3 regions of the Pseudomonas sp. 05N36 genome follow, and region 1 is predicted to be linked to each of the others. Evidence: predicted binding sites of a transcription regulator. Region 1 holds the regulator's gene; each other region holds the start of a gene.
The links. The regulator sigma-54, encoded in region 1, starts transcription at its own class of promoters, with help from an activator protein. The targets are predictions, from matches to a motif close to ANTGGCATNNANNTTGCTNT.
Positions count from the first base shown of each region.

Region 2: a site for sigma-54 is predicted at 2,025-2,044, ahead of AC1DIH_RS07240 (circularly permuted type 2 ATP-grasp protein). Genes of this name have one in related genera too.
Region 3: a site for sigma-54 is predicted at 5,824-5,843, ahead of glnA (glutamate--ammonia ligase). Genes of this name have one in related genera too.

Region 1 is NZ_JBFTNH010000012.1:214,022-224,643, reverse strand. It holds gene AC1DIH_RS16940 (KpsF/GutQ family sugar-phosphate isomerase) at 1-366, shown strand, start outside; gene AC1DIH_RS16935 (KdsC family phosphatase) at 366-890, shown strand; gene lptC (LPS export ABC transporter periplasmic protein LptC) at 898-1,470, shown strand; gene lptA (lipopolysaccharide transport periplasmic protein LptA) at 1,457-2,002, shown strand; gene lptB (LPS export ABC transporter ATP-binding protein) at 2,002-2,727, shown strand; gene AC1DIH_RS16915 (RNA polymerase factor sigma-54) at 2,909-4,402, shown strand; gene hpf (ribosome hibernation-promoting factor, HPF/YfiA family) at 4,512-4,820, shown strand; gene ptsN (PTS IIA-like nitrogen regulatory protein PtsN) at 4,833-5,297, shown strand; gene rapZ (RNase adapter RapZ) at 5,300-6,157, shown strand; gene AC1DIH_RS16895 (HPr family phosphocarrier protein) at 6,173-6,445, shown strand; gene pmbA (metalloprotease PmbA) at 6,576-7,922, opposite strand; gene yjgA (ribosome biogenesis factor YjgA) at 8,031-8,555, shown strand; gene tldD (metalloprotease TldD) at 8,604-10,046, opposite strand; gene AC1DIH_RS16875 (carbon-nitrogen hydrolase family protein) at 10,051-10,622, opposite strand, start outside.
Region 2 is NZ_JBFTNH010000004.1:113,369-123,990, reverse strand. It holds gene AC1DIH_RS07245 (alpha-E domain-containing protein) at 1-571, opposite strand, end outside; gene AC1DIH_RS07240 (circularly permuted type 2 ATP-grasp protein) at 584-1,993, opposite strand; gene AC1DIH_RS07235 (ribonuclease E inhibitor RraB) at 2,296-2,637, opposite strand; gene AC1DIH_RS07230 (hypothetical protein) at 2,849-3,085, opposite strand; gene AC1DIH_RS07225 (START domain-containing protein) at 3,224-3,829, opposite strand; gene AC1DIH_RS07220 (YkgJ family cysteine cluster protein) at 3,871-4,125, opposite strand; gene AC1DIH_RS07215 (translation initiation factor 2) at 4,292-4,795, opposite strand; gene AC1DIH_RS07210 (aminotransferase-like domain-containing protein) at 4,887-6,326, opposite strand; gene AC1DIH_RS07205 (OmpA family protein) at 6,527-7,339, opposite strand; gene AC1DIH_RS07200 (DUF4398 domain-containing protein) at 7,336-7,692, opposite strand; gene AC1DIH_RS07195 (substrate-binding periplasmic protein) at 7,702-8,526, opposite strand; gene AC1DIH_RS07190 (electron transfer flavoprotein subunit alpha/FixB family protein) at 8,608-9,537, opposite strand; gene AC1DIH_RS07185 (electron transfer flavoprotein subunit beta/FixA family protein) at 9,540-10,289, opposite strand.
Region 3 is NZ_JBFTNH010000001.1:562,953-573,574, forward strand. It holds gene AC1DIH_RS02540 (glycogen/starch/alpha-glucan phosphorylase) at 1-1,295, opposite strand, end outside; gene AC1DIH_RS02545 (YkgJ family cysteine cluster protein) at 1,548-1,985, shown strand; gene typA (translational GTPase TypA) at 2,195-4,015, opposite strand; gene thiI (tRNA uracil 4-sulfurtransferase ThiI) at 4,155-5,609, opposite strand; gene glnA (glutamate--ammonia ligase) at 5,940-7,346, shown strand; gene AC1DIH_RS02565 (chorismate mutase) at 7,481-8,059, shown strand; gene AC1DIH_RS02570 (DUF4124 domain-containing protein) at 8,169-8,675, shown strand; gene AC1DIH_RS02575 (DUF4124 domain-containing protein) at 8,693-9,298, shown strand; gene glnL (nitrogen regulation protein NR(II)) at 9,550-10,622, shown strand, end outside.

The sequences.
Region 1 (10,622 bases):
GTCATGCACGCGGGCCAGGAGTTGCCGCAAGTCGTGCGCGGTACGCCGCTCAAAGACGCACTGATGGAAATGACCCGCAAGGGCCTGGGCATGACCGTGGTACTGGAAGCTGACGGCAAACTCGCCGGCATTTTCACGGACGGCGACCTGCGCCGCACACTGGACCGGACCATCGACATCCATCAAGCCACCATCGACGACGTCATGACCCCTCATGGCAGGACTGCCCGCGCCGAAATGCTCGCCGCCGAAGCCCTGAAAATCATGGAAGACCACAAAATCAACGCACTGGTGGTGGTCGACAACGAGGACCGTCCGGTGGGCGCCCTGAACATGCACGATTTGCTGCGTGCGGGAGTAATGTAATGAGCGCGGACCTGCTGCAACGCGGCAAAAACATCAAGCTTGCGGTTTTCGACGTCGATGGCGTGCTGACCGACGGTCGCCTGTACTTTCTCGAAGACGGCAGCGAATTCAAGACCTTCAACACGCTCGACGGCCAGGGCATCAAAATGCTGATGGCCTCCGGCGTGACGACCGCCATCATCAGCGGACGCAAGACCCCGGTGGTCGAGCTGCGCGCCAAAAACCTTGGCATTCCTCATCTGTATCAGGGCCGCGAGGACAAACTGGTGGTGCTCGACGAGCTTCTGGCGCAACTGGGCCTAAGCTACGAACAGGTTGCCTACCTGGGTGACGACCTGCCGGACCTGCCGGTGATTCGCCGCGTTGGCCTGGGCATGGCAGTGGCCAATGCCGCCAGTTTCGTACGCGAAAACGCTCACGGCATCACTCAGGCCCGTGGCGGCGAAGGTGCCGCTCGCGAGTTCTGCGAGCTGATCCTGCGCGCCCAGGGCAACCTTGAAGCGGCTAATGCCGCGTACCTGTGAGCCACTTATGCTGAGCAAGAAGATTCGCAACATAGTGTTTTTCGGGGTCATTGCCGCGTTGCTCGCGGCCGTTGGCTACTGGAATATCAGCCCGGAACGCTTTCTCGACAAGCCGGTAGCGCACGTCGACGAGAGCCAGATCGACTACTACGCCATCAACGCACACAGCGTGCAGTACCTGCCCGATGGCAAATTGCAGTATGACCTGACCTCCGACAAGGTCGAGCACGTCAAAGCGACCGACATCACCCTGCTGACCAACCCCGACCTGAACATGTATCGGGGCACCGCGTACCCTTGGCACGTCCAGAGCGAGCGTGGCGAGGTCAATTCAGGCGGCACCGAGGTTGAATTGATCGACTCGGTACGTATCGCGCGCACGGACGAGCAGAACCGCCCGATGCTGATTACCAGTAGTCGTATGACGGTATTCCCGCAAGAGCAATATGCGCAGACCCAGCAAGCCGTTAGAATCGACGGCGCTGGTGGTGTATCGACGGGTAACGGAATGAAAGCGTATTTGAAAGACAGCAGGATACACCTGCTATCGAACGTAAGAGGACAGTATGAGGCTCGTTAAAACTCTCCCTATTTTGCTCAGTCTGGGCGCAGCACTGGGAAGCGTGAGCGCCTGGGCTCTGCCGAACGATAGCCAGCAACCCATTCGCATTCAGGCTGACGACGCTCAGCTGGACGACAAGAATGGCGTGGCCACCTACAAAGGTGACGTGATCATTACCCAGGGCTCGATGATCATCAAAGGCAACACCGTGACCATCACCCGCACCAAGGCCGGCGACATCGATGTCGTGACCTCGGTGGGCAACCTGGCGTATTTCGAGCAGTTGCAAAAGCCGACCGATACGAAACCCGTCCAGGGCTACGGGGTGACTATCCAGTACCATGCCGCGCAAAACCGCATCGTACTGATCGACCGCGCCAAGGTGATCAACGAAGGCAACACCACCGAAGGCGAGAAAATCGTCTACGACACCGTCAAGCAGGTTGCTAACGCAGGCCGCGCTACCGGTGCTTCGGTGACTGCGCCGCGCCCACGGGTCGATATGGTTATCCAGCCGAAAAAGAAAACCGACGAGCAGAAGGCCCAGTAATGGCAACTCTGAAAGCCCAGCATCTGGCCAAAAGCTACAAGAGCCGCCAGGTCGTGCGTGACGTCAGCCTGTCGATCGACAGCGGCCAGATCGTCGGCCTGCTTGGCCCGAACGGTGCCGGCAAGACAACCTGCTTCTACATGATCGTGGGCCTGGTCCAGGCCGATCAGGGGCGCGTACTGATCGACGATCTGGACGTCAGCCACCAGCCAATGCACGGTCGTGCACAAGCGGGTATCGGCTATCTGCCGCAAGAAGCGTCGATCTTCCGCAAACTTTCGGTCGCCGACAACATCATGGCCATCCTCGAGACCCGCAAGGAGCTCGACAAGGCCGGTCGTCGCAAAGAGCTGGAAAGCCTGCTGCAGGAATTCCACATCAACCACATCCGCGACAACCTCGGCATGAGCCTTTCCGGTGGCGAACGTCGCCGCGTGGAAATCGCTCGTGCCCTGGCCACGGCGCCGAAATTCATCCTGCTCGACGAACCTTTCGCCGGCGTGGACCCGATTTCGGTAGGCGACATCAAGCAGATCATTCATCACCTCAAGGCCAAGGGTATCGGCGTGCTGATCACGGACCACAACGTTCGTGAAACCCTGGACATCTGTGAAACCGCCTACATCGTCAACGACGGCCAACTGATTGCCGAAGGCGACGCCGAAACCATCCTGGCCAACGACCTGGTCAAGGAAGTGTATCTGGGCCATGAGTTCCGCCTGTAAGCACTGAGGTGTCCGGTCAGTCGCCGGAGCGCTTGCCCCAATAAAACCATACGTATTTATTGTTACAGCGCTCTAGGCAAAGACTTCAGTTTCAGGCATATAATTTGCTTATGTTTGGCGCTCCGGCGCCCTGTAGTGGATGGCGCATGTGCGCCGGCGAATAAGGTGTTAAGCCCCTGCCATGAAACCATCGCTAGTCTTGAGAATGGGCCAGCAGCTGACGATGACACCGCAGCTGCAACAGGCCATCCGCCTGCTCCAATTGTCGACCCTGGACCTGCAACAGGAAATCCAGGAGGCACTGGAGTCCAATCCAATGCTCGAACGCCAGGAAGAAGGCGACGACTTCGATAACGCCGACCCGATGGCGGACAACATCGAGCAAAAACCCAACGCAGACATCCAGGAACCCTCCTACCAGGAAACCGCGCCTACGGTCGATAACCTCGAGGAAGGCGACTGGAACGAGCGCATCCCTAACGAGCTGCCGGTCGACACCGCCTGGGAAGACGTTTACCAGACCAGCGCCAGCAGCCTGCCGAGCAACGATGACGACGAATGGGATTTCACCACTCGCACTTCCGCCGGCGAAAGCCTGCAGAGCCATCTGCTCTGGCAATTGAACCTGGCGCCAATGTCCGACACCGATCGACTGATCGCGGTAACCCTGATCGACTGCATCAACAATCAGGGCTATCTGGACGAAACCCTCGAAGAAATCCTCGAGGCTTTCGATCCGGAACTGGACATCGAACTCGACGAGATCGAAGCCGTCCTGCATCGCATCCAGCAATTCGAGCCGGCCGGTATCGGCGCACGCAACCTCAGCGAATGCCTGTCGCTGCAACTGCGTCAATTGCCCGCCAAGACCCCTTGGCTGGCCGAGGCCAAGCGCCTCGTCATCGATTACATCGACCTGCTGGGCAGCCGCGACTACAGCCAACTGATGCGCCGCATGAAGCTCAAGGAAGATGAGCTGCGCCAGGTCATCGAACTGGTGCAAAGCCTGAATCCGCGTCCGGGCTCGCAAATCGAGTCCAGCGAAGCCGAGTACGTGGTTCCCGACGTCATCGTGCGCAAAGACAACGAGCGCTGGCTGGTGGAGCTGAACCAGGAGTCGGTTCCGCGTCTGCGCGTCAACCCGCAGTACGCCGGCTTTGTCCGCCGCGCCGACACCAGCGCCGACAACACCTTCATGCGCAATCAGTTGCAGGAAGCGCGCTGGTTCATCAAGAGCCTGCAAAGCCGCAACGAAACCCTGATGAAAGTCGCTACCCAGATCGTCGAGCACCAACGCGGCTTCCTTGAGTACGGCGATGAGGCCATGAAGCCGTTGGTCCTGCATGACATTGCTGAAGCGGTCGGCATGCACGAGTCGACGATTTCACGAGTGACCACGCAAAAATTCATGCATACCCCACGCGGTATTTATGAACTGAAATATTTTTTCTCAAGCCATGTCAGCACCTCTGAGGGCGGTGAATGCTCGTCCACAGCGATCCGCGCGATCATCAAAAAACTGGTTGCCGCGGAAAATCAGAAAAAGCCGTTGAGTGACAGCAAGATCGCTGGTTTACTGGAGGCACAAGGCATTCAGGTGGCCCGCCGCACCGTCGCCAAGTACCGCGAGTCCCTGGGGATCGCGCCTTCGAGCGAACGCAAGCGGTTGATGTGACGGGCTGCGCCATAGCGTTCCAGGGTGTGTTCGAAAACTTTTCGGACACGCTCTAGTGGCAGGCAAGCCAGCCTGCCGCCTTATGCACTGGCAACGAAGGAGAAGCTGTATGCAAGTCAACATCAGTGGACACCAACTGGAAGTGACCGAACCCCTGCGCATCTACATCGGCGAAAAACTCGACCGATTAGAAAGGCATTTCGACAAGATCACCAATGTGCAGGTCACGTTGACCGTCGAGAAGCTGCTGCAGAAAATCGAAGCCACGCTGCATATCCCCGGTGGAGAAGTGGTCGCCAACGCTGAGCATAACGACATGTATGCCGCGATCGACGCCCTGACCGACAAGCTGGATAAACAACTCAAAAAGCATAAGGAAAAGACCCAGAGCCTCCTTCAGGGCGCGACCGGTCGTTAACACTCCCAACCCATGATCCGACTTGAAAACATCCTGACCCCCGGCCGTTCCTTGGTGAACGTGCCGGGCGGCAGTAAAAAGAAAGCCCTCGAACAAATTGCCAACCTGATCGCCCGCGAAGTGCCGGGTCTGGCCATGCAGGATGTCTTTGAGAGTCTGGTCGCCCGTGAAAAACTCGGTTCCACCGGTTTTGGCAACGGCATCGCCATCCCCCACTGCCGCCTCAAAGGTTGCGAGTCGCCCATCAGTGCCTTGATGCACCTGGACGCTCCTATAGATTTCGACGCCATCGACGGTGCTCCGGTCGACCTGCTATTCGTTCTGCTGGTCCCGCAAGCCGCTACCGATGCGCACCTGGAACTGCTCCGCCAGATCGCCAGCATGCTCGATCGTAAAGAAGTCCGCGATCGCCTGCGCAGCGCAAAAAGTAATGAAGCCTTGTACCAGGTTGTCCTCGACGAGCAGAACGGTCACTAATCATGCGCTTGATCATCGTCAGCGGCCGTTCTGGCTCGGGTAAAAGTACCGCCCTCGATGTACTGGAGGACAACGGTTACTACTGCATCGACAACCTGCCGGCCGGCCTGTTACCGGAACTGGCCGAGCGCGCACTGATTCACACCGAACTGGCGCAACCGCTGGTTGCGGTTTCCATCGATGCGCGCAACCTGCCGAGCCACCTGTCACGTTTCCCGGAACTCCTGGAAGAGGTGCGCAGCCGGCACATTCAATGCGATGTGCTGTATCTGGACGCCGACGAAGAAACCTTGCTCAAGCGCTTCTCGGAAACCCGTCGTCGCCACCCGCTGAGCAACGCCAACCGCTCGCTGGCCGAAGCCATCGAAGACGAGACCAACCTGCTCGGACCGATTGCCGACTTGGCAGACCTCAAGGTCAATACCACCAATCTGAACCTGTATCAGCTGCGCGATACCATCAAGCTGCGCCTCTTGAACCAGCCAGAGCCGGGCACTGCGTTTCTGGTGGAATCCTTCGGTTTCAAGCGCGGCATGCCGGTGGATGCCGATCTGGTGTTCGACGTACGTTGCTTGCCGAACCCGTACTGGAAGCAGGAACTGCGCGCGCAATCCGGGCTGGACCAGCCGGTTGCCGAATATCTGGCGGCTCAGCCGGATGTCGAAGAGATGTTCCAGGACATCTCCACTTACCTGCTCAAATGGCTGCCGCGCTTTGCTGCCAGCAACCGCGCTTACGTCACCATCGCCATTGGCTGCACCGGCGGGCATCACCGCTCCGTCTACCTGACCGAACGTCTGGGCCAGGTCCTGCAACAATCCCTGAAGAACGTCCAGGTTCGCCACCGCGACCTTAGCTAAAGGATTCACACCGCGATGCCTGCTCTGGAAATTGAAATCATCAACAAACTGGGTCTGCATGCCCGCGCTTCAGCCAAATTCGTTGGCGTCGCAGGTCAGTTCCCGTGCCAGATCAGGGCCGGACGCACCCCGCAATCCATGGTCGACGGCAAAAGCATCATGGCCATGATGATGCTCGCTGCTGGCAAAGGCACCAAGATCCACCTGAGCACTGAAGGTGAACAGGAGCAGGAAGCGATGGACGCATTGGTGGCGCTGATCAACAACTTCTTCGACGAAGGCGAGTAAGCGCCCAACCTTTTGGCGAGCAGGCTTGTGTAGTGAGGGAGCTTGCTCCCTCACCACAGGATTCGCGTCAGGCAATAAAAAAGCGCGTCACCCAATGGGGGGCGCGCTTTTTTTCGTATGGCAGCAGCGCTTAGCTGCCCGCTACGGTCATCCGCTCGATCAACACCGAGCCCGTGCGAATGTTGCTGCGCAGTTCCAGGTCATTACCCACGGCAATGATCTGCTTGAACATATCGCGCATGTTGCCGGCGATAGTCACCTCCTGGACCGCGAACTGGATTTCACCGTTTTCGACCCAGAAACCCGCCGCGCCACGGGAGTAGTCACCGGTGACCATGTTCAAACCTTGCCCCATCAATTCGGTCACCAGCAAGCCACGCCCCATGCGCCGCAACAGCGCCGCCTGGTCTTCATCACCGTGGGTAACGAACAGATTGTGCACGCCACCGGCGTTGGCAGTGCTTGGCATGCCGAGTTTGCGTCCGGAATACGTACCCAGCACGTAAGACACCAACTCACCCTTCTCGACGAACGGCTTGGCGTACGTCGCCAGACCATCGCCATCGAATGCCGAACTGCCCAAGGCGCGCATCAGGTGTGGACGCTCATCGATAGTCAGCCATTCAGGAAACAGTTTCTGGCCCAGCGCACCTTCGAGGAACGACGACTTGCGGTACAGATTGCCGCCCGAAATTGCGCCGAGGAAACTGCCGAACAAACCGCCCGCCAGTTCCGCGGAAAACAGCACCGGCACTTCGCAGGTCGGCACCGGACGCGCGCCCAAGCGACTGGCTGCCCGTTGCGCCGCACGCTGGCCAATGCTCACCGGATCGGCCAGCAAGTTGCCCTGGCGATTGACGTCATACCAATAGTCGCGCTGCATCTGGCCGTCGGCTTCGGCGATCATCACGCAGCTCAGGCTGTGACGCGTCGACGCATAACCCCCGATAAAGCCATGGCTGTTGCCATAGACGCGGCAGCCCTGGTGAGTGCTCAAGGTGGTGCCATCGGCGTTCTTGATCCGGCTGTCGGTGGCAAACGCTGCCGCTTCACAGGCCAGCGCCCGCTCGATCGCTTGCTCAGGGCTGATGTCCCATTCGTGGAACAGGTCGAAGTCCGGCAAGTCCTTGGCCATCAGCGCGGCGTCGGCCAGGCCCGAGTGTTCATCTTCGGAGGTGTGCCTGGCGATGGCCAAGGCGGCGGCGACGGTTTCACGAATGGCCTCGGGACCACTGGCCGAGGTGCTGGCCGAGCCTTTGCGCTGGCCCACATACAAGGTGATGCCAAAACCCTGGTCACGGTTGAACTCAACGGTTTCAACTTCCCGCTGACGCACCGTGGTCGACAGGCCTTGCTCCAGAGACACAGCCACTTCGCAGGCGCTGGCACCCTGGCGCCTGGCTTCGGCGATGATATGCTCGACTTGCTCTTGCAGTGCCGGCAACGCTTGTGGGCCGACGCTTTCAACTGCACTCATGCTGTTCTCCACTCAAATTCTGCTTTCGGTTAAGGTCATCGAGCGACCGGGCCGGACAAGCGGCCCCCGACTGGTTATCATGGCGGCGTTTCTTTGCGGACTGCCACCATGGTTGATTCTTACGACGACTCCCTCGACGGGGGAGAAAAAAGCAAATCCCAGGTCAAACGCGAGCTGCATGCTCTGGTTGACCTTGGCGAGCGCCTTACAACACTCAAGCCTGACTTGCTGGCAAAACTGCCGTTGACCGACGCTTTGCGCCGGGCCCTGGCCGATGCGCCCAAGCACACCGCGAATATCGCGCGTAAACGGCACCTGCAGTTCATCGGCAAGCTGATGCGCGATCAGGACACCAGCGCCATTTTGGTGCTGCTTGACCAACTCGATGCCTCCACTCGCCAGTACAACGAACGTTTCCACGGTCTGGAACGCTGGCGCGATCGCTTGATCGCAGGCGACGATGCCGTACTGGAAAAGTTCGTCGTCGACTACCCGGACGCGGATCGCCAGCAACTGCGCTCCATGATCCGTCAGGCCCAGCATGAGCTTGCCCAAAGCAAGCCTCCTGCTTCCAGCCGAAAAATCTTCAAGTACATCCGTGAGCTGGACGAGACTCAACGCGGTTTGCGTTAGTCTTCGACCGGGGTGTTCGGCCATGCCGCGCACCCCAGGCTCCATCCCTTACGCGCCCGTGCCACCCACGGTGATCGCGTCGATTTTCAAGGTTGGCTGGCCGACACCCACCGGCACCGACTGACCATCCTTGCCGCACGTCCCTACCCCGCTGTCCAGCGCCAGATCGTTACCGACCATCGACACCCGGCTCATGGCCTCCGGACCGTTACCGATCAACGTTGCACCTTTGACCGGCGCGGTAATCTTGCCGTCCTCGATCAGGTACGCCTCGCTGGTGGAGAACACGAACTTGCCGCTGGTGATGTCGACCTGACCACCGCCCAGGTTGGCGCAGTAGATGCCCTTCTTCACCGAAGCAATGATTTCTGCCGGATCGCTTTCGCCACCCAGCATGTACGTGTTGGTCATGCGCGGCATCGGCAGGTGCGCATAAGACTCGCGACGACCGTTGCCCGTGCGCGCCAAGCCCATCAGGCGAGCATTGAGTTTGTCCTGCATGTAGCCCTTGAGCACGCCGTTTTCGATCAGTGTGGTGCACTCGGTCGGGGTGCCTTCGTCGTCGATACTCAGCGAGCCACGGCGACCGGCCAGTGTGCCGTCATCGACGATGGTGCAGAGTTTGGAGGCAACCATTTCACCCATGCGGCCGCTGTAGGCCGAACTGCCTTTGCGGTTGAAGTCACCTTCCAGACCATGACCGACCGCTTCGTGCAGCAACACGCCGGACCAGCCCGACCCCAGAACCACCGGCAAGGTACCGGCCGGTGCCGGAATGGCTTCGAGATTCACCAGCGCCTGGCGCAATGCCTCACGGGCGTAGCTCATGGCACGGTCTTCAGCGAGGAAATAGCGGTAATCGGTACGCCCGCCGCCGCCATGGCCACCGCGTTCGCGACGACCGTTCTGCTCGACGATCACACTGACATTGAAGCGCACCAGCGGTCGTATATCCGCCGCCAGACCACCGTCGGTGGAGGCCACCAGAATCCGCTCCCAGACCCCGGCCATGCTCACGGTGACTTGCTGGATACGCGGATCGAGCGCGCGAGTGGCCACGTCGATACGCTTGAGCAGCTCGACTTTCTCGGCGCGGGTCATTACTTCCAGCGGGTTATCGGGCCCATACAATCGGGCAACGTCCTGGGTACTGAACGCCTGCACCGTACCGTTTTGCCCGGCACGGGAGATAGAACGCGCGGCACGGGCCGCCAGGCCCAGGGCTTCGAGGGTGATCGCATTGCTGTAGGCAAAACCGGTTTTTTCACCCGATTGCGCACGCACGCCGACACCCTGATCGAGGTTGAAGCTGCCTTCCTTGACGATACCGTCTTCGAGCGCCCAGGACTCGGAGATCTGTCCCTGGAAATACAGGTCGGCCGCATCGATGCCCGGGCCGGCCAGGTCACCCAACACGCTTTGCAGGTTCTCGATCGTCACGCCGCCCGGCGCAAGCAGATGTTCACTGACTGAGGACAACAACTCGCTCATAGGTTTACGCCTTAATTCCACGTTCTGAGGCAGGTCGCTGCGCGCCCTGCGAGAAAAAGCGCCGGTGACTCGACACCGGCATCCGCGCCCGGATGGACGCCTGTTCGCTGCTATCGCGTTCGGCCAGCAGCACGGCCTCGCCTTGATCCTGTTCCGCCAGCACGCGCCCCCACGGGTCAACAATTGCCGCATGGCCAAAGGTTTCACGCGGCCCCGGATGAGTGCCACCCTGGGCGGCCGCCAACACGTAACACTGGGTTTCGATGGCCCGCGCTCGAATCAACACTTCCCAATGGGCCGCGCCCGTTACCGCCGTAAACGCTGACGGTGCAGTAATCAACTCTGCCCCGGCGGCGCGCAATTCGCTGTACAGCTCTGGAAAGCGCAAGTCGTAGCAAACCGTCAGGCCAACCCGACCGACCGGCGTATCGGCAACCACTACCTTACTGCCATGAGCATAGTCATCGGATTCACGGTAGCGTCCGCGATTGTCCGCCACATCGACATCGAACAAATGCAGCTTGTCATAGCGCGCCACCGCTTCACCGTGCTCATCGATCAGTAACGAGCAGGCAT
Region 2 (10,622 bases), on a different contig from region 1:
CGGCCTGATCGCCGGCCATTTCGTAGCGGGCATCGAGCAGGCGCAGCGTGTTGTCGGCCCTTTCGATGAAGGTCCCCAGGCGAATGAAGCGGAAGGCATCGTTGCGCATGATGGTGCCGTAGCACGCGCCCCGGAACAGGTGGGAACGTTCTTTGATCCACTCGCAGAAACGGCTCATGCCATAGCGGCTGAGGCCCTGTTCGGCGATACCGCGAATTTCCAGCCAGGTCGCGTTGATGTTTTCCCACATGTCGGCGGTGATTCGCCCACGTACTGCGTGAGCACTGGCCCGCGCGGCGCCGAGACAACTGTAGATACTGGCCGGGTTCGCTGCATCCAGGGCGAAGAAGTGCAGCAAACGCTCGGCATGCAATTGACCGTGGCGCTCAAGGTAATCGTCCAGCGTGCCGGTGATCAGCAAGGGCATCGCCAATTCGTGCAGACCATCGCCGCGCCCATCCTGCGGCATCAATGACAGCGAATAACTGATGTCGAGCATCCGTGCGAGGTTTTCCGCCCGTTCCAGGTAACGCGACATCCAATACAAATCCGAGGCGGTTCTACTTAACATGGCAGGTTTCCTTCAATCCTCGACCACCCAGGTGTCCTTGGTTCCGCCACCCTGGGACGAATTGACCACCAGGGATCCTTCGCGCAGGGCTACACGGGTAAGGCCACCGGGTACGACCCGGGTTTCGCGGCCAGACAGGACAAACGGACGCAAGTCGATGTGCCGCGGCGCGATGCCGCTTTCGACAAACGTCGGGCAGGTCGACAGGGACAACGTCGGTTGGGCGATATACGCGTGGGGCTTGGCCTTGATGCGTGCGCGGAACGCTTCAATTTCAGCGGCGGTGGCTGCAGGCCCGACCAGCATTCCGTAACCACCGGAACCCTGGGTTTCCTTGACCACCAGCTCAGGCAGGTTCGCCAGCACGTGAGAAAGCTCTGACGGGTTGCGACACTGCCAGGTCGGCACATTCTTCAGGATCGGTTCTTCGTCCAGGTAGAAACGAATCATCTCGGTCACGAACGGATAAACCGACTTGTCGTCCGCGACACCGGTGCCGATGGCATTCGCCAGCACCACATTGCCGGAACGATAGGACGACAGCAGCCCTGGAACGCCGAGCATCGAATCCGGGTTGAACGCCAACGGATCGAGGAAAGCATCGTCGAGGCGACGGTAGATCACGTCGACGGCTTTCGGCCCGTCGGTGGTGCGCATGAACACCTTGTCGTCACGTACGAACAGGTCCGCGCCTTCCACCAGCTCCACGCCCATCTCCCGCGCCAGAAACGCGTGCTCGAAGAACGCACTGTTGAAGCGCCCGGGAGTCAGTACCACGACACTCGGATTGTCCAGCGGGCTGGAGCTTTTCAGCGTGTCGAGCAACAGGTTCGGGTAATGATCGATGGGCGCGATGCGCTGGGCGGCGAACAACTCGGGGAAGAGCCGCATCATCATCTTGCGGTCTTCAAGCATGTAGCTGACGCCACTGGGCGTGCGCAAATTGTCTTCGAGCACGTAGTACGTGCCGTCGCCATCGCGCACCAGATCGACGCCAGAGATGTGCGAATAGATATCGCGATGCAGATCCAGCCCTTGCATGGCCAGCTGGTATTGCTCGTTGGCCAGCACTTGTTCGGCGGGGATGATGCCGGCCTTGATGATGCGCTGCTCGTGGTACAGGTCGGCAAGGAACATGTTCAATGCCTTGACCCGCTGGATACAGCCGCGCTCGACGATCCGCCATTCACTGGCGGGGATGCTGCGGGGAATGGTGTCGAAGGGAATCAGGCGCTCTGTCCCCTGCTCATCACCATAGAGCGTGAAGGTTATCCCGGCACGATGAAATAACAGATCGGCCTCGCGTCGCCGTTGTGCCAAAAGCTCGTCAGGCGTTTCAGCTAACCAACGGGCGAACTCCCGATAGTGCGGGCGGACCAGGCCGCCAGCGTCGTACATTTCATCAAAATAGGTGCGGATCATGCCGTACTCCTTGTCACCCGGACACCTGGACTTCGCAAGGCCCGTGCCAGCGGCATAAACGCTTTACTATCAATCGGTTGGCTAATCGTCGAAGACTCGCCGCACCAATCCTGTGCAGCCAATGCCTCAACCTGTTCGTCTCCCGCCTCATTGCGAAGCAATGCTGATGGACATTACCGGTATAGCCAGAGTTGGTTTCACGGCCTGTGTGCGGTTGCGATCCCTTGACTTCTCAATGTCCGAAAACGAAAACGGCCAACCCTGAGGTCAGCCGTTGCTGAGTGTTGTCGCTGTTCATAGTGTTATGCGAGTAGCCCTCGTACCTCCTGCTTGACGCCCCATCCTTCGATAATCCCGCCCAAAGGCTCGACCACCGCCTCAAAGTCCTGTTCGAAGTCGCCAATGCCGCCATAAGTGGCGTACATCACTTTGCTCAACTCCAGATGCCAGGCACCGTCATCACGCACGCTGACCTGCGCATTCAAGGATTCACCGCGAAAATGCCCTGCCGCCCTGCGTGCCCGCTCCTCATCCGGAAAAATGGCGTAGAACTCGATGGGATGGAACCGTGAAAAGTCAAAACCGCCTTCTTTCATGCGGCGCAGCACACTGCTGCTGATGTCTTCTTGATAGGCTGTGCTCATGAAACGTCCTCCTCAATCTGATGGATAGACTTTCCGTACTCCCTGCGCCCGCAACCGAATGGTGAGGGCGATACGGCAATCAGATTGCCGCCGGGAAACAAGCATGTAGCTGACAAGACCAGACCTTAGCGATCCATTCGCTGATCTCGATTGCAGAGTAGCCCCAAGTCAGAGCTGCTGCCAAGGCCTGTTTGCGAGTCGCATCAAGTGGTTATGCAAGTGGAGTGATACTGAGGATTTCTATGCTGTTCTGATCTTTCAGGCTTTTGACTGTCGGATCATCCGTTCGCCCCTCCAGATCATTGAGATCGAGCTCGGCCGGGACAGGGAGGAGTTTTGAGCGAATCAATTGCGCGGCCCGCTCCATCGTGGGTTTTTGTTCGCAATCGAATTGCTCGACGGTCTGCACACCGTGATCATCAACGAAGGTGACTTCCCACTTTTGCATCAGTGCCTCCTTGGTAAAACCCACAGATGGGCTTACAACATCTCGACCCCGAACGCCGGATAATCGTTCCCCCTGAATCCATCGGTTCGACATGAAAAAGGCCGCCGATTGGCAGCCTTATTTGCAAAGAGCACAGGATTACTTCTCGGCGCGTGCTTTCAGGGCTTTCAAGGTATTGAAGGGTGCGTCGACCACAAACTTGTTGGCCAGCCACGACGGCACGCTGCCACCCGGCTCGGTGTGAACCTGATAGGTCACTTCGACCTGGTCTGCACCTTTTGGAACAAACTTCCAGAAACCCTGGACCTGGGTGACACGAACAAAGCCTTTTTCTTCAGGAAGGTAGGTCGGTACACCTTCAAGCTTACGCGTCAGGCTGCCATCGGCGCCTTCGACAGTGGTCACGTGCAACACCGAGTCACGCGCCGTCACCGGCCATGGGGTGCTGAACTGAGTGTAGGTCCAGCTTTGATCGCCTTCGTGCTTGAGCAACTTCTGCACCTTGCACTCATGAATCCAGGCACACGCGCCGGGCACGTCTTCCTGAAGCGCGCGCAACTTGGCCACGGAGGTCTTCATTACGGTCACACCGCGATAGGCCTTGTACTGAGACCCGGCGACTTCACTCAGGGAAACCTTGATTCCGTCCTCATCCTTGGCAGTTTTCCAGTCTTCAGCCTGGGCTGTCGTGGCCAGCAGAACGGTCAAACCACACAACACAGCGATACGATGCAGCGAACCCATAGTCTTATTCCTTATTGTTGAAGTTCCGTTCGTTGAACACATTACGCCGCGGTCATTTGCTCCCACCAACCAATCAACTTGATGGCTTCTTCCCGGCTGTCGCCGCACACCTCGACATCCGCCTGAAACGCGCTACATACCGCCGGCCGTTCAGGCTTGCCGAAAATACTGCACAGATTATCGACAGACAGTTGCACACAACGTTCTCCCGCCGCCTTGCCGTTTGGCATGCCAGGGATGGGTGTGCTGATGGAAGGGGCAATGCAACAGGCGCCACAGCCTTCACGGCAGTTCATGACGACACGCTCCTGGCGACGGGTAATGTGTTGAATAACGTGGACTAGAGTACCCGCTAAAACAGCCGTTTGAAATTGGCCGGATAGAGGTTTTTCGCTCAAACACGCGTGACTGACCAGTCTCCGACAAAGCGTCAGGTGCGCGGGTCACAGATCAATGCAAGTTTTACTGTTTGAACTGAAACTCCAGCGCCGCACCTTCGACTTCCCGGTGCTCTTCTTTGCGCATTTGCAACTGCATTTCGTTGCTGAGCAGGCGACCGTTGAGCTGGAACGGGCTGTCATCCCTGGTTTTTTCACCAAACATGGGCGGCAGTAAAGGAGCATGTTTGACCAGCGGAACGGTGCCAACAGGTTGCAACTGCTTGACCATGTCCGATGGCAGGCTCAAATCCAGCGTGGCCGGTGGCAAGTACGTGGTTCTGACCACTTCGCTCGCGGATTTTGATTTTGAAGCAACCGGTGGGCGTTTTTTCGAAGGCGTCGGCTTCTTTGCCACTTTGGGCTTTTTGACCGGCGTAGGTTTTTTGGCCGGTGCAACGGGCTTCACTTTTGCTTCAGACGTGCTGTCGCGCCCCTTATCCAGAGCAGTCGCAGCCATCGCGCTGCCAGGAATGAAAACATTCAAGAGGCACGCCAACATCAAACCAGCAGGGAAAATCGCTTTCATGAACACTACAGCGCTAACGGCAGAGGGCCATATGCTCGCTTGTTGCAAGGTCCCTGACAAGCTCGCATAGCAATCCAGCCCCCGGTATGCGTCAAAAACCGCTTGCCGTCTCCTGACAAAGTTGAGTGGCCAGCATCCCGAGCGTCATCAGCGCCCGCTCTGCTTCACGATTCCACGGTGTGCCGCAGTTCAAGCGAATGCAGTGATTGAATTGCTCGGTGTTACTGAAAATCAGCCCCGGCGCGATGCTGATGCCCTGCTGCAGCGCACGTACATGCAGTTCCTGCGTATTGACCCGCCCCGGCAGGCTGACCCACAGAATGAAGCCGCCTGTGGGCCGGGTTATCTGCGTTCCCTCGGGGAAGTACTGCTGCACCGCCAACTGAAAAGCGCTGAGGTTCTTGCGGTACTCCTGGCGGATGTAGCGCAAATGGCGATCATAACCGCCGTTTTCCAGATAGGCCGCAATCCCCATCTGCGTCACGCTGCACGCCGAATGGGTGCTGAAGGTCTGCAGGCGCTGGATTTCCTGCTGGTACTTGCCCGCAATCATCCAGCCGATGCGTACGCCGGGTGACAGGGTCTTGGAGAAACTGGAGCAATAGATGACCCGATCCAGTCGGTCATAGGCTTTCAGCGATTTGGTGCGGCCTTGCTCGAACATCAATTCGCCGTAGATATCGTCTTCGACAATCTGGATATCGAAGTCCGAAGCCAGACGCAGCAGCTGTTTTTGCCGCTCTTCCGGCATGGTGCCGCCCAGCGGGTTGCTCAGGCGCGTGGTCAGCACCAACGCCTTGATCGACCACTGGTTGGCTGCCAGTTGCAAGGCTTCCAGGCTCATGCCCGTCGCCGGGTCACTGGGGATCTCGATGACTTTCAAACCCAACAAATCGGCGAGCTGCAACAAGCCGTAGTAAGTCGGCGACTCAGCCGCGATCAGATCGCCGGGACGCGTCAGGACGCGCAACGACATTTGCAGCGCATCGACGCAACCATGGGTGATGACCACTTCCGATGGGTCGACCACTACACCGGCATCTCGCATGCGGATCGCCACCTGGCGACGCAACGGCTCAAAACCCGGGCTGAACATGTAACTGAACGCCCGCGGGCTGTGGAACCGCGTGACCTTGGCCAATTGCTGGTGCAGTGCCCGTACCGGCAGATAGTCGACACTGGGCACCGCCGCGCCCAGCGGGAACACCCCTTCGCGACGCGACTCGACCAACACTTGCTGAATGATACTGCTGCGCGTGACCAGGCCGGGGCGTTCGACACGCGCGATATCCGGCGTCGGCGCGGTCAGTGCCGGGGTCTGGTGGACGTAGTAACCCGACTGCGGGCGTGCACGAATCAGCCCCTGGTCTTCGAGGTTGGCATACGCCTGAAGCACCGTCGCGTGGCTGACATTGAGCTGCGAGCTCATCTTGCGCACTGAAGGCACGCGCTCGCCGGGCTGATAGACACCACGCCGGATATCCTCAGCCAATTGCTGAGCGATACGTTGATAGAGCAAGAGATTGGTCATGACGCAGCACTCGATTTCACGGGCATTTTATTCTTGTGTGAAACATTACCGGAACAGTTTAGAAGTGTACTGGGACAGTTACCACAATAGTCGACCGTACAGTGCAGTGACAGCAAAAACTGTACTGTTTTGCGGGCCATTTCGCAGGTATAAAAAAACCCGGCACCGCTGAGGGGCCGGGTTTTCCAGTAACGCTGACCTTAGCGGGCAGCGCCGAGCTGGCCTTTTTCGTCGGAGAACACAATTTCGACCCGACGGTTCTGCGCACGCCCCCGCTCGGAAGCGTTGGCCTCTACCGGGTATTCATCGCCATAGCCTTCGACTTGAATGCGCTTATCTTCGATCCCCAGATCGATCAGCATGTCCGCCACCGACTGGGCGCGATCGCGAGACAGATTGAGATTGTCCTGCTTGCCGCCGGTGCTGTCGGCATAACCTTCGATACGCACTACGCGCTTGGGGTTGAGCTGCAGGAACTGGACAATTTTCAATACGGTGCGATTTGCCGAGTTTTTCAGCTCGGCCTCACCGGTGTCGAACAGTACATCCCCCAGGGTCATGACCAGACCGCGATCAGTCTGGGTCGTCGCCAGGTTGATGATTTGCTCTTCCAGCCATTTACCCTGTTGTTGCACGCTGAGCAGTTTGTTCTCGCGCAACGCCAACTGCAGGCGCTGACGCTCCAGCTCAAGCTTGGCCCCACGTTCGTCATTCAGCGCTTGCTCGGTGTGCTGACGGGCAATTGCGCTGTAACGCTGACTCAGGTAAGCGTAATGCTTAACATCCGGGCCGCTGCCCCAGTAGGTCGACAGGCGATCAGCCCGGGCAAGGGACTCACCCGCCCGAATCACGTCCTTGGGCGCGATGCGCAGCACATTCGAATCTTCCTTGACCTTCTGAAAGTCAGCGCTGGCTTGTTGCAAAGCCGCTGCGCTGTGTTGACCTGCGCAGCCAGCTAGCCCTGCGCAACCCACCAGCAGCAAACCACCCAGAATGGTGTTTTTCAGGCTCATTGGGCATCTCCCAATTGCTTGCGCAGACGAGTGATGCGGGTGTTGAGCACGTTCAGTTTTTCCTGACTCTTCACTGTCAGCACCTTGGCCTCGGCCAGACGCGCGTCCAGCTCTGCCTGTTCGGCTTGCATGCGCGCATCCTTGAACGCTTGAGTGGTCATGTCGGCCTTAGCCTGAGCGAACTTGCCTTCAGCAAGTTTCAGTTCAGGCACGTCTTCAGTCGTTGCCCCGACAGCGGCGGCCTGTTCCAGGGCCCGTTCGGTCAAACGCAATTGTTCATTCGGCGCCGGATCGGCAGCACAACCCGCCAGAACCATAACGGCCATGGCAGCGAAAAGAGGTCGAAGAGTCACTAAAAATCCCTACTGTTTTGGGGTGCTGACGGGTTGCTGCATGTGTGCTTTCCAGCGCTCCAGATTGCGCTGCAGCACGGCCTCCGTCAGGCCGGACGCGGGCAATTCTGTCATCTTTTTCGACAACTGTCCGCGTAACCATGGATCGTTGCAGGCAGAGTTGCGGGAAATGGCGAGGAACAGCCCCGGTCGGTCGATCGGCTGCGGATACGCCTGCACATCGTTGGCCATACCCAATGTCTGTGCCATGGCCATCCCGGTATAACGCCCGGCGAGCACATAGTCCGCCTCACCCAGTAGCAACTTCTGAAAAGCCTGTGTCAGGTTCGGCAGGCTCATCAAGGTCAATTGCTCTTGTGCGTACGCCTCGAACGGTTGTGTCAAACGAGCCTTTGCCGAGACGGCGCCGACATGCCCACGCAAATCCTGCGCCGCGTTGTAGACCAATGCCGAGCCCTTGCGGGTCCAGACCAGATAGTCGTTTTCCAGCAACGGCGGCTGGATGTAGTCCAGTGATTCGAGTTGATTGTCCATCAGAGGCGCGTCGGCCAGCATGTCGATACGCCCGCTGCGCACTTCATCCAGCGTTTGAGATCGATTGCCGGCGTACAGCAACTCGACCTTGATCCCCAACTCCCCCGCCATCTGCTGCAACAAGTCGGCGCTGGTACCGATCAAGTGTGTCGGGTCTTGCGGGTCTCGCCACAGATACGGTGGTGCATCGGGGCTGCCGGTCACCACCAGACGCTCGCATTTGCCCGCAGCGACTGACAGCGAGGGCAAAGCCAGCAGGCTCAGCAGCCCCCACAAGCCGCTCAAGCGACGCAAATCCATGGCGTATTTCCCCACACTCAAATCGCAGACAATAAAAAGCCCGGCCAAAAGGCCGGGCTCTTTATAAGTCAAGCCGCTGGATTAGACCAGCTTCTCAAACTCGGGGATGGCTTCGAACAAGTCCGCCACCAGGCCGTAATCGGCCACCTGGAAGATCGGCGCTTCTTCGTCCTTGTTGATCGCAACGATCACTTTGGAGTCTTTCATGCCGGCCAGGTGCTGGATCGCGCCGGAGATACCGACGGCGATGTACAGCTGCGGTGCAACGATCTTGCCGGTCTGACCGACCTGCATGTCGTTCGGTACGAAACCTGCGTCGACCGCGGCGCGGGAAGCGCCAACAGCAGCGCCCAGCTTGTCGGCCAGGGCGTACAGGTGCTTGAAGTTGTCGCCGTTCTGCATGCCGCGACCGCCGGAAACGACGATCTTGGCAGCGGTCAGTTCCGGACGATCGGACTTGGCCAGTTCTTCGCCAACGAAGCTGGAAGTGCCAGCGTCGTGAGCAGCCGCAACTGCTTCAACGGCAGCCGAACCACCTTCGGCTGCAACCGGGTCGAAACCGGTAGCACGCACGGTGATGACTTTTACCGAAGCGTTGGACTGAACGGTAGCGATGGCGTTGCCGGCATAGATTGGGCGCTTGAAGGTGTCAGCGCTTTCAACCGAGATGATCTCGGAGATCTGGTCAACGTCCAGCTGAGCGGCAACGCGCGGCAGGATGTTTTTACCGTTGGAGGTGGCAGCAGCCAGGATGTGGCTGTAGCCCTTGCCCAACTCTGCTACCAGCGGTGCAACGTTTTCTGGCAGTTGGTGTGCGTAGGCAGCGTTGTCGGCGACCAGCACTTTGGCCACGCCAGCGATTTTCGCGGCCGCTTCAGCTACAGCGCCAACGCCCTGACCGGCAACCAGAACGTGGATGTCACCACCGATTTTGGCGGCAGCCGCCACGGTGTTCAGCGTGGCTGGGGCCACTACTTTGTTGTCGTGTTCGGCGATTACCAAGATAGTCATGATCAGATTACCTTCGCTTCGTTTTTCAGTTTCTCGACCAGTTCAGCCACCGACTTGACCTTGATGCCTGCGCTGCGTGCAGCCGGCGCTTCGACTTTCAGGGTTTTGTTGGTAGAGGCGGTGGAAACGCCCAAAGCGTCAGGAGTCAGCACTTCAAGCGGCTTCTTCTTGGCTTTCATGATGTTTGGCAGGGACGCATAACGCGGCTCGTTCAAACGCAGGTCGGTGGTGACGATGGCCGGCAGTTTCAGCGAAACCGTCTGTGCGCCGCCGTCGATTTCGCGGGTCACGGCAACTTTGTCGCCAGTGACTTCGACTTTCGAAGCGAACGTGCCCTGACCGTAACCGCTCAGTGCAGCGAGCATCTGGCCAGTCTGGTTGTTGTCGCTGTCGATGGCTTGTTTGCCAAGGATCACCAACGAAGGCTGTTCCTTGTCGACAACAGCCTTGAGCAGCTTGGCAACGGCCAGGGAAGTCAGGTCTTCGGCGGATTCGACGAGGATGGCGCGGTCGGCACCCAGAGCCAGCGCGGTGCGCAGTTGCTCTTGAGCGGAGGACGGGCCGATGGAGACGACGACGATTTCAGTCGCAACACCTTTCTCTTTCAGGCGTACGGCTTCTTCCACTGCGATTTCGCAGAAAGGGTTCATCGACATCTTGACGTTAGCGAGATCGACGCCGGAGTTGTCCGCTTTGACGCGAACCTTGACGTTATAGTCGACCACTCGTTTGACAGCTACAAGAACCTTCATGGATTCCTCGTTACTCTCCGGTGAAAAGAAAGTCGCCTAGGCGAACCTGGCGGTTGATGCTCATCGGGCACAAGGGCACCTCTAAAAACGCCGGCATTTGTAATGGTGACCCAGCTCACGAAGCGTGATGACCGTTCGTCAGTGGTGACTAACGAGTCATTCTGTGTCGCGACGTGTAAACTTCGCGCCAAACTTGCGCTGCGCGTCACCTTGTACTGCCTTCGCCCTGTTTTTAGAGATGCTCTTGAAACCAACAGTCAGCCTACGGCGAGCGCAAAACCGCCCGTATCTTGACCGGAACACCTATTCCGGTCAATACGCCAAAATGGCCAG
Region 3 (10,622 bases), on a different contig from region 1:
AGAAACGCCAGGTTGCCCATGCGCACCCGGCGACCGTTGTCTTCCTCGATCAGCGACACCGCGCGCAATACGTCAAAGTCATGCATGCCTTTGGCGCGCAGCGAATCGATGTGATGGGCGTTGATCAAATAGATGATCTGCATGTGCCGTGGCAGCATCCGCTCCATCAAACCGACTGGCCAGGTTTCCAGCGCTTCGGGCAAGAGCGTGTGGTTGGTGTAGGAAAGCGTATCGACGGTGATCTGCCAGGCCGCGTCCCACGCCACGCCGTACACATCGACCAGTTGGCGCATCAACTCGGCCACGGCGATCGAGGGGTGCGTGTCGTTGAGCTGGATCGCTGCGTGATCGCCCAGGGTCAGTACCGAGGTGTGCATATTGCGGTGACGGCGCAGCAGGTCCTGCAAGGACGCGGCGACGAAGAAGTACTCCTGACGCAGCCGCAGCTCCTGACCGGCCTCGGTGCTGTCGGCAGGATAGAGCACGCGGGAGATGCTTTCCGCACGGGCCACTTCGGCCACCGCACCCAAGTGGTCGCCGGCGTTGAAGCGCTCCAGGTGCAAGTCCTCCATGGCTCGAGCACGCCAGAGGCGCAAGGTGTTGACGCTAGCGCCACGCCAGCCGACGACTGGCGTGTCGTAAGCAATTGCGCGAACGGTTTCCGCCGGCGACCAGACCTGTTTGGAGTTGCCGGTCTCATCGGTCACGGTTTCAACGCTGCCACCAAAGCCGATCGGGTAAGCCACTTCCGGCCGCTCGAACTCCCAGGGGTTGCCGAAATCCAGCCAGTTTTCGGTCTGCTCCTGCTGCCAGCCATCGACAACCGCCTGGCGGAACAAGCCGTGTTCATAACGAATACCGTAGCCATGGCCGGCGATGCCGAGCGTCGACATGCTTTCCATGAAGCACGCCGCCAGACGGCCGAGGCCACCGTTGCCGAGCGCAGCATCCGGCTCCAGCAGGCGAATGCGTTCGAGGTCGACGCCCAGCTCGGTCAGCGCTTCACGAGCCACATCGAGCAGGCCAAGGTTGCTCAGGCTGTCGTAGAGCAAGCGGCCGATGAGGAATTCCAGCGAGAGGTAGTAAACGCGCTTCTGGCCTTTGCGGTAGATCTGCCGCGTGTGGTCCATCCAGTGTTCGACCATGTGATCACGCGCCGCCAGGGCAATCGCTTCAAACCAGTCATGGTCAAAGGCGTGATCCGGGTCCTTGCCCACTGCATAAGTAAGTTTGGTCAATACGGCGTCGCGAAATGCGGCCACTTCAGCTTCGCGAACTAGTGGTTCTTGAGTCATCGATAGGACCTCGGACGAGCATGAAATTGACTGAGCCTAGTCGGTCTGACATGAGATGAATGCACTCGTTCGGCGTTTTTTCAATCGCCTGAATCGAGCCTATCCCCTTGCCGATACACGTTGAAAAGATGCAGATGCCATGCCGACCGCTCGAAAAATTCAGTGTAGCCATAAAAAAACCGGCAAATGGTCGTTCAAAAAATCACCAGTCCCGGTATGATCGCGCGCCCTGATGCACGCTGGTAATTCCACATGATGAAGCCGAACCTGATCGCCGCCGCGGAGATCGACCGTCTCGATACCTGGGCCAAGTACTCTGCCCCGATGTGCGGCTCATGCGTGTCCAGCTGCTGCACGCTGCCGGTCGAGGTCAAGATCAAAGACCTGATCCGCATCGGCATCGTCGACGAATTCGAACTGGGCGATCCACCCAAGAACATCGCCAAGCGCTTGCAGAAGGAAGGCATCGTCGAGCGCTACAACCAGAAGTCCGAGATCTTCACGCTCCAGCGCATGAGCAACAACGATTGCCTGTATCTGGATCGTAAGAGCCGTTTGTGCACTATTTATGAAAAGCGCCCGGATACTTGCCGCAACCACCCGAAAATCGGCCCACGGCCTGGGTATTGCGCGTACAAGCCAAAAGAAGTCGTGCGCGAGAGCAATCCGCGAACCCTCGATAAGTTCTGATCCGTATCTTCGCTGCCTGACAGGGCCCCATCGCGAGCAAGCTCGCTCCCACAAGGTTCGGTGCTGAACACATATTATGTGAACACCACAGCCCACTGTGGGAGCGAGCCTGCTCGCGATGAGGCCGGGACAAACACCGCACAAACCCCAGACAAAAAAAACGCCCCCGGCCTTTCGACCGGGGGCGTTTTCATTCAGCCTGAGTTAACTCAGTTCTTGGCTTTCTTGGCAGCGCGGGTACGCTCGCCTTCGTCCAGGATCTTCTTACGCAGGCGGATCGACTTAGGTGTCACTTCGCACAATTCATCGTCCTGGATGAATTCCAGAGCCTGTTCCAGGGTGAAGCGAACAGGTGGGACCAGAGCGATGGTTTCGTCTTTACCCGAAGCACGCATGTTGTCGAGCTTCTTGCCTTTGGTTGGGTTGACGCCCATGTCGTTGTCACGGCTGTTCAGACCAACGATCTGACCGTTGTAGATCTCTTGACCGTGTTCAACGAACAGCTTGCCACGCGCCTGCAGGGTTTCCAGGGAGTAGGTCAGCGCCTTGCCGGTTTCTACCGATACCAGAACACCGTTCTGACGACCGGACATGTCGCCGGACTTCATGGTGTCGTAGCGATCGAAGATCGAGGTCAGGATGCCGGCACCGTTGGTCAGGGTCAGGAACTGGTTACGGAAACCGATCAGACCGCGAGCAGGGATGTTGTATTCCAGACGAACACGGCCTTTGCCATCCGGCACCATGTTGGTCAGGTCGCCTTTACGCAGGCCCATCTCTTCCATGACCTTGCCCTGGGATTCTTCAGGGGTGTCGATGGTGACGTTTTCGAACGGTTCCTGCTTCACGCCGTCAACTTGACGGATGATCACTTCCGGACGACCAACGCCCATTTCGAAGCCTTCGCGACGCATGGTTTCGATCAGTACCGAGAGGTGCAGCTCACCACGGCCGGAAACCTTGAACTTGTCAGCCGAGTCGCCTTCTTCAACGCGCAGTGCAACGTTGTACAGCAGCTCTTTGTCCAGACGTTCCTTGATGTTACGGGACGTCACGAACTTGCCTTCTTTACCGCAGAAAGGCGAGTCGTTTACCTGGAAGGTCATGGAAACGGTTGGCTCGTCAACGGTCAGAGGCTTCATCGCCTCCGGGGTGTCCAGCTGGCACAGGGTGTCGGAGATGAACAGCTCGTCCATACCGCTGATGCACACGATGTCGCCTGCGGCGGCTTCTTCAACGTCGATACGGTGCAGACCGTGGTGACCCATCAGCTTCAGGATACGACCGTTACGCTTCTTGCCGTCGGCACTGATAGCGACAACCGGGGTGTTCGGCTTGACGCGACCACGAGCGATACGGCCAACGCCGATAACACCCAGGAAGCTGTTGTAGTCCAGTGCGGAGATCTGCATCTGGAACGGACCGTCACGGTCGACTTTCGGCGCAGGTACGTTGTCGACGATCGACTGGTACAGCGGGGTCATGTCTTCAGCCATGTCGGTGTGGTCCAGACCGGCAATACCGTTCAGGGCCGAGGCGTAGACGACTTTGAAGTCCAGCTGTTCTTCGGTGGCGCCCAGGTTGTCGAACAGGTCGAAGATCTGGTCCAGAACCCAGTCCGGACGCGCGCCTGGACGGTCAACCTTGTTGATGCACACGATCGGACGCAGGCCGGCTTCGAAGGCCTTCTTGGTCACGAAACGGGTTTGCGGCATAGGGCCGTCTTGAGCGTCAACCAGCAGCAGAACGGAGTCAACCATCGACATTACGCGTTCAACTTCGCCGCCGAAGTCGGCGTGGCCCGGGGTGTCCACGATGTTGATGTGGTAGCCGTTCCAGTTGATGGCGGTGTTTTTCGCCAGAATGGTAATACCGCGCTCTTTCTCCTGGTCGTTGGAGTCCATCACGCGCTCGTCGTTGAGCTCGTTGCGCTCCAGAGTGCCGGATTGACGCAAGAGTTTGTCTACCAGGGTGGTTTTACCATGGTCAACGTGAGCAATGATGGCGATGTTACGTAGATTTTCGATCACTTGTGTATCTCGATCAGAGGATTCGGTGTGCTGACAAGTCTTGGCAGCGATTTACAGTAGAGTCAGGCCTTGCCGTTACAGCTTGACGGCAGAGTCGGGGGGCCGGTGACGCAGGCCACAGGCAAACAGCCCCGGGCTCTTAGCTCGGTCGATAAACGCGCACATTGGCATGCCCCTCACTGAGCAAATGGTGGGCATGCAGGCGACTCATCACGCCTTTGTCGCAATAGAGCAGGTACTGGCGAGTAGGGTCCAGTTCCTTGAAACGAGCGTTCAGTGCATAAAACGGCATCGTTTGTACCTCGATGCCAGCAAGCTCCAGCGGGTCGTCTTCGGCGGCATCCGGGTGACGGATGTCGATGACGATCTGACCGGCCAGCGCTTCGCTGACTTCTTCAATCTGCAAGTCCTGGCCCAACTCATCGATTACGCGATCGATCGGCACCAGCTTGGCGTTCTCGAGCGCACGCTCGAGCACTGCCATATCGAATTCTTTCTCTTCGTGCTCCACGCGCGGACGCTTGGCGTGGGTCTTGGGGTTCACCGAAATGACCCCGCAGTACTCCGGCATGTGCTTGGCGAAATCGGCGGTGCCGATTTCGTTGGCCAGGTCGATGATGTCCTGCTTGTGACTGGCGATCAGCGGGCGCAACACCAGCTTGTCGGTCACGCAGTCGATCACGGACAGGTTCGGCAGCGTCTGGCTGGAAACCTGGGAAATCGCTTCGCCAGTGACCAGCGCCTCGATGTCCAGCCGATCAGCGATCCGGGACGCAGCGCGCAACATCATACGCTTCAATACTACGCCCATATGACTGTTATCGACTTTGCCGAGAATTTCTCCCAGCACTTCCTCGAACGGCACACTGACAAATAACACGCGCTGGGAGCTGCCGTACTTCTTCCAGATGAAATGCGCGACTTCCATTACGCCCAATTCGTGGGCACGCCCGCCGAGATTGAAGAAGCAGAAGTGGGCCATCAGCCCGCGACGCATGATCTGGTATGCCGCGACGGTGGAATCGAAACCGCCGGACATCAGCACCAGGGTCTGTTCCAGCGCGCCGAGCGGGTAGCCGCCGATGCTGTTGTGCTGGCTGTGAATCACAAACAACCGTTTGTCGCGAATTTCGATGCGAACTTCGATTTCAGGCGCTTTAAGCGAAATCCCGGCGGCGCCGCACTGACGACGCAGCTGGCTGCCGACGTATTTCTCGACGTCCATCGAGCTGAATTCGTGCTTGCCGGCACGCTTGCAGCGCACCGAAAAGATCTTCCCGGCCAGCGAATCACCATAGTGCTGCTTGCACTTGGCGACGATGTCGTCGAAGTCGCCCAGCGGGTACTCGTCGACCTGCAGGAAATGCGCGATGCCCGGCATGCAGCTCAGGCGCTCGGTCATGTCCTTCAAGGCCTTGGGGTCACTGACGTGCGTTTCCAGCTCGAGGTTGTCCCACACGCCGTTCACCACCACAGCCGGGTCCAGGTCGCGGAGCACGGCACGGATGTTCTTGGCCAATTGACGGATGAAACGCGTCCGTACCGGGCGGCTCTTGATGGTGATCTCGGGGAAGACTTTTACGATTAGTTTCATGAAAACAGCGCGCGCAGGGCCAGCCGAAAAAGGGGGGCGCGGATTATAGCGGAAATTGCTCAAGGTTTAACCAGTTAATGTGCAGAAGGTTTTCAACGCACCAAAACAGGTCATTTATTAATTTTAGCGCTACATTTAAGGGCGAGATTTTCTGTTTTAAAGCGCCTTGCACCCTTATAAGCGTGATATTGGGGCAATAAATCCAATCCGGGGCACTGGCATGCAATTTGCTCCCTTGTGAGGCAGGTTGCCAAGGCAGAGTATTCGCGCCGGCATCACCCACATTGTAAGGGCATCCATTACCAAGCCCGAAGCCACCCGGAGGACACTATGTCGAAGTCGGTTCAACTCATCAAAGATCATGACGTCAAGTGGATTGATCTGCGCTTCACGGACACAAAAGGCACTCAGCACCACGTGACCATGCCGGCTCGCGATGCGCTGGATGAAGCTTTCTTCGAAGAAGGCAAAATGTTCGACGGTTCCTCCATCGCTGGCTGGAAAGGCATCGAAGCTTCCGACATGATCCTGATGCCGGACGACACCACTGCCGTTCTGGACCCGTTCACCGAAGAGCCGACCCTGATCCTGGTTTGCGACGTGATCGAGCCTTCGACCATGCAAGGCTATGACCGTGACCCACGTGCCATCGCCAAGCGCGCCGAGGAATACCTGAAGTCCACCGGTATCGGCGACACCGTTTTCGTCGGTCCAGAGCCTGAGTTCTTCATCTTCGACGAAGTGAAGTTCAAGTCCGACATCTCCGGCTCGATGTTCAAGATCTACTCCGAACAAGGTTCGTGGATGTCCGACCAGGACGTGGAAGGCGGCAACAAAGGCCACCGTCCAGGCGTCAAAGGCGGCTACTTCCCGGTTCCGCCGTTCGACCACGACCACGAAATCCGTACCTCCATGTGCAACGCCATGGAAGAAATGGGCCTGGTCATCGAAGTTCACCACCACGAAGTGGCGACTGCCGGCCAGAACGAAATCGGTGTGAAGTTCAACACCCTGGTCGCCAAGGCTGACGAAGTTCAGACCCTGAAGTACTGCGTACACAACGTTGCCGATGCATACGGCCGCACCGCGACCTTCATGCCTAAGCCACTGTACGGCGACAACGGTTCGGGTATGCACGTTCACCTGTCCATCGCCAAAGATGGCAAGAACACCTTCGCTGGCGAAGGTTATGCCGGCCTGTCCGATACCGCCCTGTACTTCATCGGCGGCATCATCAAGCACGGTAAGGCCCTGAACGGCTTCACCAACCCGTCGACCAACTCCTACAAGCGTCTGGTCCCAGGTTTCGAAGCTCCGGTGATGCTGGCCTACTCGGCTCGCAACCGCTCCGCTTCGATCCGTATTCCTTACGTGTCGAGCCCTCGCGCTCGCCGTATCGAAGCTCGCTTCCCGGATCCGGCAGCCAACCCGTACCTGGGCTTCGCTGCACTGTTGATGGCTGGCCTGGACGGCATCCAGAACAAGATCCACCCAGGCGATGCGGCTGACAAAAACCTGTACGACCTGCCGCCTGAAGAGGCGAAAGAGATCCCACAAGTTTGCGGCAGCCTGAAAGAAGCCCTGGAAGAGCTGGACAAAGGTCGTGCGTTCCTGACCAAAGGCGGCGTTTTCAGCGACGACTTCATCGACGCTTACATCGCCCTGAAAAGCGAAGAAGAAATCAAAGTACGTACCTTCGTACACCCACTGGAATACGAGCTGTACTACAGCTGCTGATCCAGTAACGCTCGCGCAAGCGGCGTAATGCGAAAAGGCCTCCTTCGGGAGGCCTTTTTTGTGGGCGAACGCTTATTATCGGGCCTACTGTTATAGGCATCATGCCTTTCCACGGAATGAAGAAGAGACATCCCATGTACCTACGTTTGAGCCTTGCACTGTTCACCGCCCTGCTCGCCAACACTGCCTGCGCTGCCACCACTGCCACTCATGCTCCAGCTCCAACCCCGGCACCCGCGGCCCTCGCCCCGCTGCTCAGCACCATTCAGGAGCGACTGGTGATTGCTGACAAGGTCGCGCTGAGCAAGTGGGACAGCGGCAAGCCTGTCGAGGATCGTCAGCGTGAACGCGAAGTCATTGCCGACGCTCTCGCCGAGGCGCCCTACTATAAATTGAGCAATGAAGCCGTTGAGCAGTTCTTCTCGGCGCAGATCGAAGCCAACAAGTTAGTGCAGTACGCGCATTTGTCCGACTGGCACGCACAAGGCAAAGCACCCAACGACCCTCGCCCCGACCTCGTTGGCCTGATCCGCCCGCAACTCGACCTGCTGCAAACACGCCTGCTGCAGCAATTGGCCGATTTCACCCCGTATCGCAATGATCCTCACTGCCCGTCATGGCTGGCCAAAGCCAATAAAGCCGCAACCCAAGTGCCGCTGCGCGAGCTTGCACTGGTACGCGCCACCGCCGAATTGTGCGGCGTCCATCCATAGGAGCTGGCGAGATTTATTGATCTTTCGTGTCAGGGTGTAAGTGACGTGGGCCAACACCTGACCCTGACCTATGCTGCAACCCAACGCTTTTGTTTATTGGTCGTTTTTTATGGGTCGTGTTTTTCTGTTCATCCTGTTGCTGATCGCCCAGCCCGCTATCGCGCAGATCTACCGCTACACCGACGCCAGCGGCAATACCGCCTACAGCAATCAACCGCCCGATGGCGTGAAGAGTCAGGCCGTCGAGTTGCCACCACTCAACAGCATCGAACGCCAAGCGCCGATAGCGCCCGAACAACCGGCCGCACACGCAGACAAAAACGCCGTGTATTCAGTGCTGGAACTGACCGGCCTGCCCAGCGATGAAGCCTTGCGCGCCAATAACGGCACCTTCACCGTCGGCGTGCAGATTCAGCCACGCCTGCAAGGGTCGCATCTGTTTCGATTGCTGCTGGACGGTCAACCGTATGGCCAGCCGAGCAATGTGCCGCGCTTGCAACTGGTGAACATCGATCGCGGCGAACACAGTCTCGCGGTGCAGGTGCTCGCCGGAGAAAGCCTGGTACAGCAAAGCCCGACCCTCACCTTCACCGTGCAGCGGGTACACCTCCCGTGAGGCGCTGGATAATCGCCATGAGCCTGTGGCTGACCGCCCTGCCGGTGCAGGCCGAGGTCTACACCTACGTCGACGCCCAGGGCAATCGGGTCTTCACCGATCAACCCCGCCCTGGAAACGCCAAGCGAGTCACACTGGCGCCGGGTAATCGCATGTCGGCCAACCCCGGCAATGCAGCACGGCAAGCAGCCCCCAAAAAGCCTGAGGAAAAACCACTGTTTCACTACGACATGCTTCGCGTACTCGTACCGGAACCGGACGCTTCGGTACGCAGCAGCGCGGGGGAAGTGATCGTCAGTGTCACCAACGAACCCACTTTGCAGCGCGGCCATCACTATCGGTTGTTACTGGACGGCCAACCGACTGCCGATCCCGGCCCGAGCCCGGTGTTCGCCTTGAGCAATATCGATCGCGGCACCCATCAATTGGCGGTGGAAATCCTCGACGAACACGGGCGGATTGTCGAACGCACGGCTAATCAGCCCTTCCACATGCTGCGTATCTCTCTGGCGCAGAAGCGCCAGATCAAGCCCTGCACCCTGACCGATTACGGCCAACGCCCGGAATGTCCGCTCGCGGATAAGCCCGAAGAAGAAAAAGTCGGGATTTTTTCTTTCTTCTGAACACCGCTCAGGTTTGCGCACTGTATTGGTGCAATATGCTGCACCACATCCATATTTCAACCCATTTTGGTTCGAAAGTACCCGCTAACGCTGATAGAACGCCGCGCAAACGAGCGTCAAACGCCTGTTTCAGGGCCTGAGCGCTTCTTTTCGGAGCCTTGGTTTGTTTTTTGCATTTTCCTCGTATCAGCGCCCAGTTCACGCGCGCGATTCAGACCCGTCTGAGCCGCCACGCTCCAAAAGAGGTCCTAATGACCATCAGCGACGCACTGCACCGCTTGCTACTCGACAACCTGACGACCGCCACCATTCTGCTCAACGCCGACCTGCGCCTTGAGTACATGAACCCCGCGGCGGAAATGCTCCTGGCCATCAGCGGCCAGCGCAGCCATGGGCAATTCATCAGCGAGCTGTTCACCGAGTCGACCGAAGCCCTCAACTCCCTGCGCCAGGCAGTCGAACAAGCGCACCCGTTTACCAAGCGCGAAGCGATGCTCACCGCCCTGACCGGCCAGACCCTGACCGTCGACTATGCGGTGACGCCGATCCTGAGCAATGGCGACACGCTGCTGCTGCTCGAAGTCCACCCGCGGGATCGCTTGTTGCGCATCACCAAAGAAGAAGCGCAGCTCTCCAAACAGGAAACCAGCAAGATGCTGGTGCGCGGCCTCGCTCACGAGATCAAGAATCCGCTCGGAGGGATTCGTGGCGCCGCTCAGTTGCTGGCCCGCGAGCTGCCGGAAGAAAGCCTCAAGGACTACACCAACGTCATCATCGAGGAAGCGGATCGCCTGCGTAATCTGGTCGATCGCATGCTCGGCTCGAACAAACTGCCGTCGCTTGCCCTGTGCAACGTCCACGAAGTGCTGGAGCGCGTCTGTCATCTGGTGGAAGCCGAGAGCCAAGGTTGCATCACTTTGGTGCGCGATTATGACCCGAGCATTCCGGACGTGTTGATCGACCGCGAGCAAATGATTCAGGCCGTGCTGAATATCGTGCGCAATGCGATGCAGGCCATCAGCACCCAGAACGAGTTGCGCCTGGGCCGCATCACCCTGCGCTCGCGCGCCATGCGCCAGTTCACCATTGGCCACGTGCGCCATCGCCTGGTGACCAAGCTCGAGATCATCGACAACGGCCCGGGGATTCCGGCAGACCTGCAGGAAACCATCTTCTTCCCCATGGTCAGCGGCCGCCCGGACGGTACCGGGCTCGGCCTGGCCATTACCCAGAACATCATCAGCCAGCACCAGGGCCTGATCGAATGTGACAGCCATCCAGGCCACACCACGTTCTCGATCTTTCTGCCACTGGAACAAGGAGC